4 regions of the Bradyrhizobium sp. CCBAU 45394 genome follow, and region 4 is predicted to be linked to each of the others. Evidence: predicted binding sites of a transcription regulator. Region 4 holds the regulator's gene; each other region holds the start of a gene.

Region 1 (2,202 bases), on a different contig from region 4:
GCCGACCTTGACGCAGAGCGCCTCGGGCTTGAGCCGAAAACCGTTGCAGGCGCCGCAGGGCACGTCGTGGAAATACTTTGCCAGCTCCTCGCGCGCCCACTCGCTCTCGGTCTCGCGATAGCGGCGGTTGATGTTGGTGATGACGCCCTCGAACGGTTTCTTGGTGTCGTAGGAGCGCACCCCGTCCTCATAGGAGAACTTGATCTCGTCCTCGCCGGAGCCATGGAGGATCGCGTCTCTCGTCTTCTTGGGCAGATCCTTCCACTTGGTGGTCAGCGTGAACTTGTAGTGCTTGCCGAGCGCCGTCAGCGTCTGCACGTAATAGGGTGATGACGATTTCGCCCAGGGCGCGATCGCGCCCTTGCCGATGGCGAGCTCCTTGTCGGGGATGACGAGGTCCTCGTCGACATGCTGCTCGACGCCGAGGCCGCCGCAAGCGGGGCAGGCGCCGTAGGGGTTGTTGAACGAGAACAGGCGCGGCTCGATCTCGGGAATCGTGAAGCCGGAGACGGGGCAGGCGAACTTTTCCGAGAACAGGATGCGCTCGGGTCCGCTCTTGTCGTGGATCTTCGCGGTCTTCTTCTTTTCCTCGGCCGGCGCGGCTGCGGGCGCATCGGCGAACTCGACGACGGCAAGGCCCTCGGCGAGCTTCAGCGCGGTCTCGAAGCTTTCGGCGAGACGCTGGCCGATGTCGGCGCGCACCACGATGCGGTCGACGACGACGTCGATGTCGTGCGGAAACTTCTTGTCGAGCGTCGGCGCTTCCGCGAGCTCATGGAAGGTGCCGTCGATCTTGACGCGCTGAAAGCCCTTCTTGAGCCATTCGGCGAGCTCCTTGCGGTACTCGCCCTTGCGGCCGCGCACGACCGGCGCGAGCAGATAGAGGCGGGTGCCCTCGGGCAGCGCCAGCACGCGGTCCACCATCTGCGAGACGGTCTGGCTCTCGATCGGCAGGCCGGTGGCGGGCGAATAGGGCACGCCGACGCGCGCCCAGAGCAGGCGCATGTAGTCGTAGATCTCGGTGACGGTACCGACGGTGGAGCGCGGGTTCTTCGAGGTCGTCTTCTGCTCGATCGAGATCGCCGGCGACAGGCCGTCGATCTGGTCCACGTCAGGCTTCTGCATCATCTCCAGGAACTGGCGCGCATAGGCCGACAGCGATTCGACGTAGCGGCGCTGGCCCTCGGCATAGATGGTGTCGAAGGCGAGCGAGGATTTGCCGGAGCCGGAGAGGCCGGTGAACACCACGAGCTTGTCGCGGGGAATCTCGACGTCGATGTTCTTGAGGTTATGCTCGCGCGCGCCACGGATCGTAATTGCGCGCAGGCTCGAGCCCGCGTTCTGTTGTTGGCGCTTCGCCTTGATCACTTCATCCATCCCGGTGTCCTCAGGGAATCCCAAAGACGCGCGGCCGCGCCAATGGTGAAGGCGCGCTTTGCCCGGAACCGGGATCGGCGCCGATGGGGTTGTCAGCGAACGTAGGAAGAACAGCGGCGGATTTCCAGTGGGACTTGCGAATCGTCAACGGATTGTTGGCGTGCTGGCGGCATCTGGCAGCAGCGGAGCACCGGAACGGCCTCTCGCCCCACGATTCCCTGACGGCTCGGCTGTCCGCGAAAACAAAAAGGCCGGCACAAGGCCGGCCTTTCGTAACGCGATCGCGATGGAGGCGAAGCTCAGTACTTCGCGACGACGGGGCCGCCGAAGGTGTAGTTGAGGCGGACGGTGCCCATGTCGACGTCCTGCTTGATGCTGTCGCTGCGGGTGGCCACGCCGAGGAAGGTGAAAGTGTCGGTGTGCTTGCCCATGAACAAGTGGTTGTATTCGACCGCGACCGACCAGTTCGGAGCGAAGCCGAATTCGATGCCGGTGCCGACGGTCCCGCCCCAGCGCGTTTCGTTCGCGGTGTCGAGCGTAATGCCAGCCAGAGTGCCGCTGAACTTGTTGTGGGTGACGGCCGCGCCGCCCTTCACGTACCAGAGCACGTTGTTCCAGGCATAGCCGACTTGGCCGGTGAAGAGGCCGATGGCGTCGATCTTGGTATTGTTCACCAGCGGGAAGAGAGCGGCGGGAGCGCTGACGTTCGAGCCCTTCAGGTCAGCCCAATCGCCCTGGGCTTCAAGGCCGAACACCCAGCTGCTGGACTGCCAGCGATAGCCGATCTGGCCGCCGACGAGAGCGCCGGTCGCATTGTGACAGCCT
Region 2 (2,202 bases), on a different contig from region 4:
CCGACGAAGGGATGGCCGGCGAGGTCTTCCTTGTCGCCGGGCTGCTCGCCGACCAGCATGATGGTGGCGTCTTTCGGGCCTTCGCCGAACACGGTTTGCGTCGCGTCCTTGTAGAGCGGGCAGGCACGGCAATGCGCGGCCTCCTCGCGGAGCGCTTCGAGATCGTTGGCGGCGGCTTTGTGTCCCATGATGGCTTCCGGACGTGGGGAGATCCGTCCGCCGGTCCAGCGTTCGGCATCGGCGAGCAGGGGTCCAAGTATCGATCCAAGTACCGATGCGTCCTGGAGGTTCCTCCGGCGCTTCACCGGCGCGTCGGTCGTCATCAGCCGGCCGGGCTGGAAATGGCGCCGCCAGGTTTCCTCCAGGCGGCCTGGTGCCGGCCACTCCGTCCGGCTGATTCCGGGCGTGAAGGAGATCGCGTGACCATTCCAATGGGCACAAACGTCAGGCGTGAGGATCGACCAGGGCATGTCGGCAAAACGACGCGCAAAGAACGGCGCGGCGAATGCGACGATGTAATGCTCCGGCTCGAACCAGGCGGCGTAATGCGCCTTCTGCTCGCGCCCGATCTCGCGGAAGCGGACGAGATCGCGCATCCGCTGTGCATCGCGTTGCACGCTGCCAGCCATCGCGGTTGCCTGCGCCACGTCGGGATCGCTCATCGTTACGAGCAGGTCGTGATCGGCCTTCAACCGCCAGAGCAGGCGATAGAGCAGCGCAAAACGCTCGCCCTCGCGATGCAGGATCGCGATGCGGGCAAGCTCGATGAAATTGGCCGGCACGGTGAACGTGCTCTCGGTCTCGATCGGCGGAAGGCTCGGCGCTTCGGACAGGCCGGGCGGCATCTGGTCTTTCGTCTGGCCTTGCACGTGCCACACCACGTCCGCTGGGGCGACGTGGTGCAGCGCGAATGCGCGTGCGGCTTTACGCCAGCCGTCGAAATCGGTCTCGCTGTCCAGGGTGACGAGGTACATGGCACTCGAATCCTCTTGATTCCGCTCATGAATCCATGGGCGCGCCAATTCGATTGACTCCAGGCGCGCCGTTAGCTTTATATTAGAACATATCATGAACAAATGAGCCAGCCGCTGGTTCTCTTTTTGAGAGCCACCGGCAATCACCTCTGAAGGAGCGGCGTATATGAGCGGCGCACGCACAAGCGCGCTTGCGACCTTGCGCAGCCAGATCGAGCGCATCGAGACGGCGGAGGTCGTGCATCAGCATGATCGCGTCGCGCTTGGCCACGGCGAGGTCGACAGCGCGCTGAAGGGCGGGCTCGCGCGCGCGGCGATCCACGAGGTGTTTTGCGAGGGGCGCCAGGGCGCCGCCGCGACCGGGTTTGTCATGGGCGTTGCGGGACGCGTGACCGCGCGCCGGCCGCTGTTGTGGGTGCGGCAGGATTTTTCGGAACTGGAAGCCGGCGCGCTGTCGATGAGCGGGCTCGCCGAGCTCGGCCTCGACCCGCGCCGCGTGGTGATGGTGCGCGCGGCCGACGTGGAGGGTGCGCTGCGCACTTCGGCCGATGCACTGGCCTGCGATGCGCTCGGCGCGGTCGTGCTCGAGCTCTGGGGCGAGACGCGGCAATTCGATCTCGTGGCGAGCCGCAAGCTGACGCTGGCCGCGCAAGGCTCCGGCGTCACCGGCCTGCTGTTGCGGATGGCCGCGCAGCCGCTGCCCTCGACTGCCGAGACCAGATGGATGCTGCGCGCGGCGCATTCGCCGCCGGGCACGATGTGGAATGCCTGGGGCGCGCCGCGCTTCGATGCCGAGCTGTTGCGCAATCGTCATGGCCCGTGCGGCCGGTGGATCATGGAATGGAAATGTGATGAGTGCCAGTTCAGTGAACCGTCGACGTATTCTCAGCCTGTGGCTGCCGCGCCTGCCCATCGACCGGATCCAGCGGTTCTTCAACGGCGGGCTGGGTAAGACCAAAGCGTTTTCGAGCGAAGTGGGTACCGGTTCGCGTGAAGAAAACGCGTCAAAACAAAAAGACGAGCCCAGCATCGTCGTCATCAAAGAGACCAATGCGCTGGTGATCCATGCGCTTGACGATGCGGCGTCGCGGCTGGGCCTGCATATCGGCCAGCCCCTGGCCAATGCGCGGGCGATGTGCCCGGACTTGCGGGTGTTCGATGCCGATGTCGTCGCCGATGCGAAGACGCTGAGCGACATCGCCGACTGGTGCGACCGTTTCACGCCGCT
Region 3 (2,202 bases), on a different contig from region 4:
CTCCCGTGAGATAGGTCTGGAGGTGATGCGACGTCGGCAGCGGCCCCGACACGAACCGAAAGATGAGCGGGACAACCATGTCGGCGCGGTCCGCGTAGGTGAGACCGACGCCGGACGAACTGGTCAGGATCATACGCTTCATCGTCGATGCGCCCGCCCCCACGCAAAACGAAACGGGCCCCGAAGACGTCGGCAACTCAACGTCCTCAGTGCCCGCTCCTCGCGAAAAACTCTCCGCGTTAAGACTTACTCGTCCGCCGGCTCCTCGCCGTCGGCGTCGCGCTCGGGGGTGCCGGCCAGAATCTGCTCGGCGATCAGGCCGGAGTTCTGGCGGATCGCGGTCTCGATCTTGGCGGTGATGTCGGGGTTGGCCTTCAGGAACGCTTTCGAGTTCTCGCGGCCCTGGCCGAGGCGCTGGCTGTCATAGGAGAACCAGGCGCCGGACTTTTCGACGATGCCGGCCTTGACGCCGAGATCGAGGATCTCGCCCATCTTGGAAACGCCCTCGCCGTACATGATGTCGAACTCGACCTGCTTGAAGGGCGGCGCCAGCTTGTTCTTCACCACCTTGACGCGCGTGGTGTTGCCGACCACTTCGTCGCGCTCCTTGATCGCGCCGATGCGGCGGATGTCGAGGCGGACGGAGGCGTAGAACTTCAGCGCGTTGCCGCCGGTGGTGGTCTCCGGTGAGCCATACATCACACCGATCTTCATGCGGATCTGGTTGATGAAGATCACCATGGTGTGGGACTTGTTGATGGACGCCGTCAGCTTGCGCAGCGCCTGGCTCATCAACCGCGCTTGAAGTCCCGGCAGCGCATCGCCCATCTCGCCCTCGAGCTCGGCCTTCGGCACCAGCGCCGCGACCGAATCGACCACCAGAACGTCCACCGCACCCGAGCGCACCAGCGTGTCGCAGATTTCCAGCGCCTGCTCGCCGGTGTCCGGCTGCGAAATCAGCAGCTCGTCGATGTTGACGCCCAGCTTGCGCGCATAGACCGGGTCGAGCGCGTGCTCGGCGTCGATGAAGGCACAGATGCCGCCCTTCTTCTGCGCTTCCGCCACCGTGTGCAGCGCCAGCGTGGTCTTGCCCGAGGATTCCGGCCCGTAGATTTCCACGACGCGCCCCTTGGGCAGACCGCCGATCCCCAGTGCAATGTCGAGCCCGAGAGAACCGGAGGACACCGCCTCGACGTCCATCGACCGGTCGTTCTTGCCGAGCTTCATCACCGAGCCCTTGCCGAACTGGCGCTCGATCTGGGAGAGCGCGGCGGCCAGAGCTTTACTCTTGTCCATGGAAGATCCTTCGACGATACGCAGGGCAGTTGCGGACATTGGGTCGTGCTCCTTATGGCGAGGATTCGCTAGGGGGACAAACGATTGGCGAGGCGGGCCGGCGATAAAAGCAATGTACCCTATTTGTTCCTAGTTCGCAATATGTTCTTTTGCGGACTTCGGTACTGTCCGTATTTAACCCCCAGTGTCCTAAGCTGAATTCGGAAATGTCCTAATTTGTTCTTGATCGGACACAACCTGTTCATGCGCGTTTAGGATTAACTCGTTATGGGTGTAGCGTATAAGGGCCGGGGCGTTCCGCCAGAAGAACACCCTGGCCACCAGAAGAACACCCTGAAACGTTCACTTTGGAACAGAAGGCAGGCTGACTGCATATTAAGCTCGCAAGAACTCAAACCCTGCGGTTAGGACCCGTAAAGACCAAGACGAGGTTGTGTCATGAGGCAGCGCCGTCGTTTCACGCAAACCGTCCCTCTTGAGGAGCGACTTTCCGAAGAAGCGAAACGTCTCCGCGAACGGGCCAAAGCCCTCCCCCATGGTCCTCAACGAGAGGACCTCCTGCGCAAAGCCCGCCAAGCCGAGATCGGCTCGCACATGAGCGAGTGGCTCACATCGCCGGGGCTTCAACCGCCAAAGCCAGCGTAGGCGCAAAGCACGCCTCAGGTATCGAGTTGCCCGGCATAGATCCGGATTCGTCCCGGCGTGGTCATTCGCAGCCTGCCCTGAAGAAAGACCATGTAGCCTAGCGCGATCAATCGGGCGCGATGTTTGGCAGGGATCGCAGGCGCAGCGCTATTTGCAGCCGCATGACCGACCGCGAGCAAAGAGGCGAACTCTTCATGGGTGAGCTTTTTCGCTTTTGCGGTCATGACCTCAGCATGAACCGCTTCGGCGATCCTGCATGTT
Region 4 (2,202 bases):
CGGCGAAGGCGAGCTCCGTTCCCGGCAGCAGGCAGACCGCGACGGACATGTCGGCCTCGGAGGCGAAGCCGCGCGTCGAGGTGCCGCGGAAGGTGGTCGTGACGATCGTCTCGCCGACTTGTGCGGGACGCGTCGCGACGGCATGCAGGCTGTAGTCACACATCGGGTGCTCCTCATTCAGGGATAGCGACCCGCGCCTCCTTCGGAGGCACTGGCCTCTATCAGAGTGGAAGCATGTTAGCGTCTTCTTGGTTGTAGGCAAATCTGCGGCTTGGGTCCGCAGGCTGCCATCACAATATCTTTTTCAAATGCCTCAGGAACAAAAACCGCTTCCGTGCATTTGGCGTGCGTCTCCGTCAGCGACCAGCAGGTGCCGACCAGCCCGAATATTGCCAGGCGGGTTGCGACGGCTGCGCGACGGCGTTGCGGGCATTGCGCAATTGCTCGCTCGTCGTCTGCGTTGCCTTGCGGGCATGGTGCGACTGCGCGGCGAAGGCTTGCGATGCCGACGCGGATGCTGCGATCAGCGCCACCGTGACGGTGCTCAAAACGATCTTGCGCATTGATTGCCTCCTCGATCTCCAGGGCCACGAAGCGATGAGGGCTTCGTGCGGCGTCGCGAGGATGTAGCGCTAGAGAGGGGCCGGATAATCTGAGCAAAACCAGAAAGACTATCCAGCCGGAGCGGACAATCGTCCGCTCCAATCGTCAACGACGCGGGTCGCCAACCGGCGGGCCGCGCTTAGGTGATTGCTTGAGCATGATCTCCGCGCAAGCGCGTCCTGCGCTTGTCGCGAGGGAAAACCGCTGCGCACTTTGCGCTAACGCGGCCCTCCAGTCCGGATCACGCTCAGTACTTCCGGTATAGGCCGATCAGCTTGCCCTGAATCTTCACTCGGTTGGGCGGCAGGATGCGGACCTCATAGGCCGCATTGGCGGGCTCGAGCGCGATCGAGGCGCCGCGGCGGCGGAAGCGCTTCAGCGTCGCTTCCTCGTCGTCGATCAGCGCCACCACGATGTCGCCGGTGTCGGCGCTCTCATTGCGCTGGATCAGCGCCATGTCGCCGTCGAGGATGCCGGCTTCGACCATCGAGTCGCCGCGCACTTCGAGCGCGTAGTGCTCGCCCGAGCCGAGCATGTCGGGCGGTACGCTGATGGTGTGGCTGCGGGTCTGCAACGCTTCGATCGGCGTGCCGGCCGCGATGCGGCCCATCACCGGCACCGCGACGGGGCGTTCGCCCTCGTCCGCGCTGGAGCTCGCTCGCACCTTGCCGAGATTGCCCTCGATGACGCTCGGCGTGAAGCCACGGCGGTTGCCAGCGGCGGCCTGCAGCTCGGGCAGCTTGATCACCTCGATCGCGCGGGCCCGGTTGGGCAGGCGCCGGATGAAGCCGCGCTCCTCCAGTGCGGTGATCAGGCGATGGATGCCCGACTTCGAGCGCAGGTCGAGCGCGTCCTTCATCTCGTCGAAGGAGGGCGGCACACCGCTTTCCTTCAAACGCTCGCTGATGAATCGCAGAAGCTCGTATTGTTTGCGCGTTAACATCTCGACCAAATCCCCCGGTTGATGTCGTTCGATTCCGAGACGGTGAATTCAGCGGCGAGCCGCCAGATGCTCGAAACAAATCATGAACGGACACTATATGTTCGATATGTGTTCCGCAACTGCTTAATTTACCGTGAACGCGACAAAGTTCGCGGAACGCGCAGGACCAGTGCGTTCAGGCGGGCAGTCGCAGCACCTCGCAAGGCGCGCCTGCCTCGGCCTTCGGCGCGAACGGCGCGCGCACGAGAAGTGCCTGCGCCGCAGCGAGATTCGCAAGCAGCGAGGAATCCTGATGATTGACGGGAAGGGCGACAAGCATGCCGTCGTCGCGCCGCTCCAGGCGCGCACGAAGATAGTCCTCGCGCTGGTCATTGGCGCCGACATCGCGGCCGAGCACGGCGCGCTCGCGACGATGGTGAATCACGGCGCGGCCCGACAGGGCGCGAATCAACGGCACCATGAACAGGAAGCCGCACACATAGGACGACACGGGATTGCCGGGCAGGCCGATCACCCCCATCGCCCCTAGCCGGCCGTGCATCATCGGCTTGCCCGGCCGCATCGCGATCTTCCAGAACGCCATCGCAATGCCTTCGGCCTTCAGCGCCTGCTGGACCAGATCGTGGTCGCCGACCGAGGCGCCGCCGATCGTGATC

What was found. The regulator LexA, encoded in region 4, represses DNA repair genes until DNA is damaged. The targets are predictions, from matches to a motif close to TGTTCNNNNTGTGTTCNG.
Region 1: uvrA (excinuclease ABC subunit UvrA) is a predicted target of LexA. The motif match lies at 1,473-1,490, and genes of this name have one in related genera.
Region 2: WN73_RS44145 (ImuA family protein) is a predicted target of LexA. The motif match lies at 1,058-1,075, and genes of this name have one in related genera.
Region 3: recA (recombinase RecA) is a predicted target of LexA. The motif match lies at 1,428-1,445, and genes of this name have one in related genera.

The regions. Positions count from the first base shown of each region.
Region 1 covers NZ_LBIX01000176.1:612,380-614,581, reverse strand. Annotated here, with positions in the region: gene uvrA (excinuclease ABC subunit UvrA) at 1-1,377, opposite strand, end outside; gene WN73_RS40375 (outer membrane protein) at 1,677-2,202, opposite strand, start outside.
Region 2 covers NZ_LBIX01000177.1:737,129-739,330, forward strand. Annotated here, with positions in the region: gene WN73_RS44140 (UdgX family uracil-DNA binding protein) at 1-974, opposite strand, end outside; gene WN73_RS44145 (ImuA family protein) at 1,141-1,926, shown strand; gene WN73_RS44150 (Y-family DNA polymerase) at 1,826-2,202, shown strand, end outside.
Region 3 covers NZ_LBIX01000166.1:53,181-55,382, reverse strand. Annotated here, with positions in the region: gene WN73_RS23335 (hypothetical protein) at 1-196, opposite strand, end outside; gene recA (recombinase RecA) at 247-1,335, opposite strand; gene WN73_RS23320 (hypothetical protein) at 1,956-2,165, opposite strand.
Region 4 covers NZ_LBIX01000158.1:46,777-48,978, reverse strand. Annotated here, with positions in the region: gene WN73_RS18370 (hypothetical protein) at 1-163, opposite strand, end outside; gene WN73_RS18365 (hypothetical protein) at 357-563, opposite strand; gene lexA (transcriptional repressor LexA) at 851-1,546, opposite strand; gene WN73_RS18355 (molybdopterin molybdotransferase MoeA) at 1,722-2,202, opposite strand, start outside.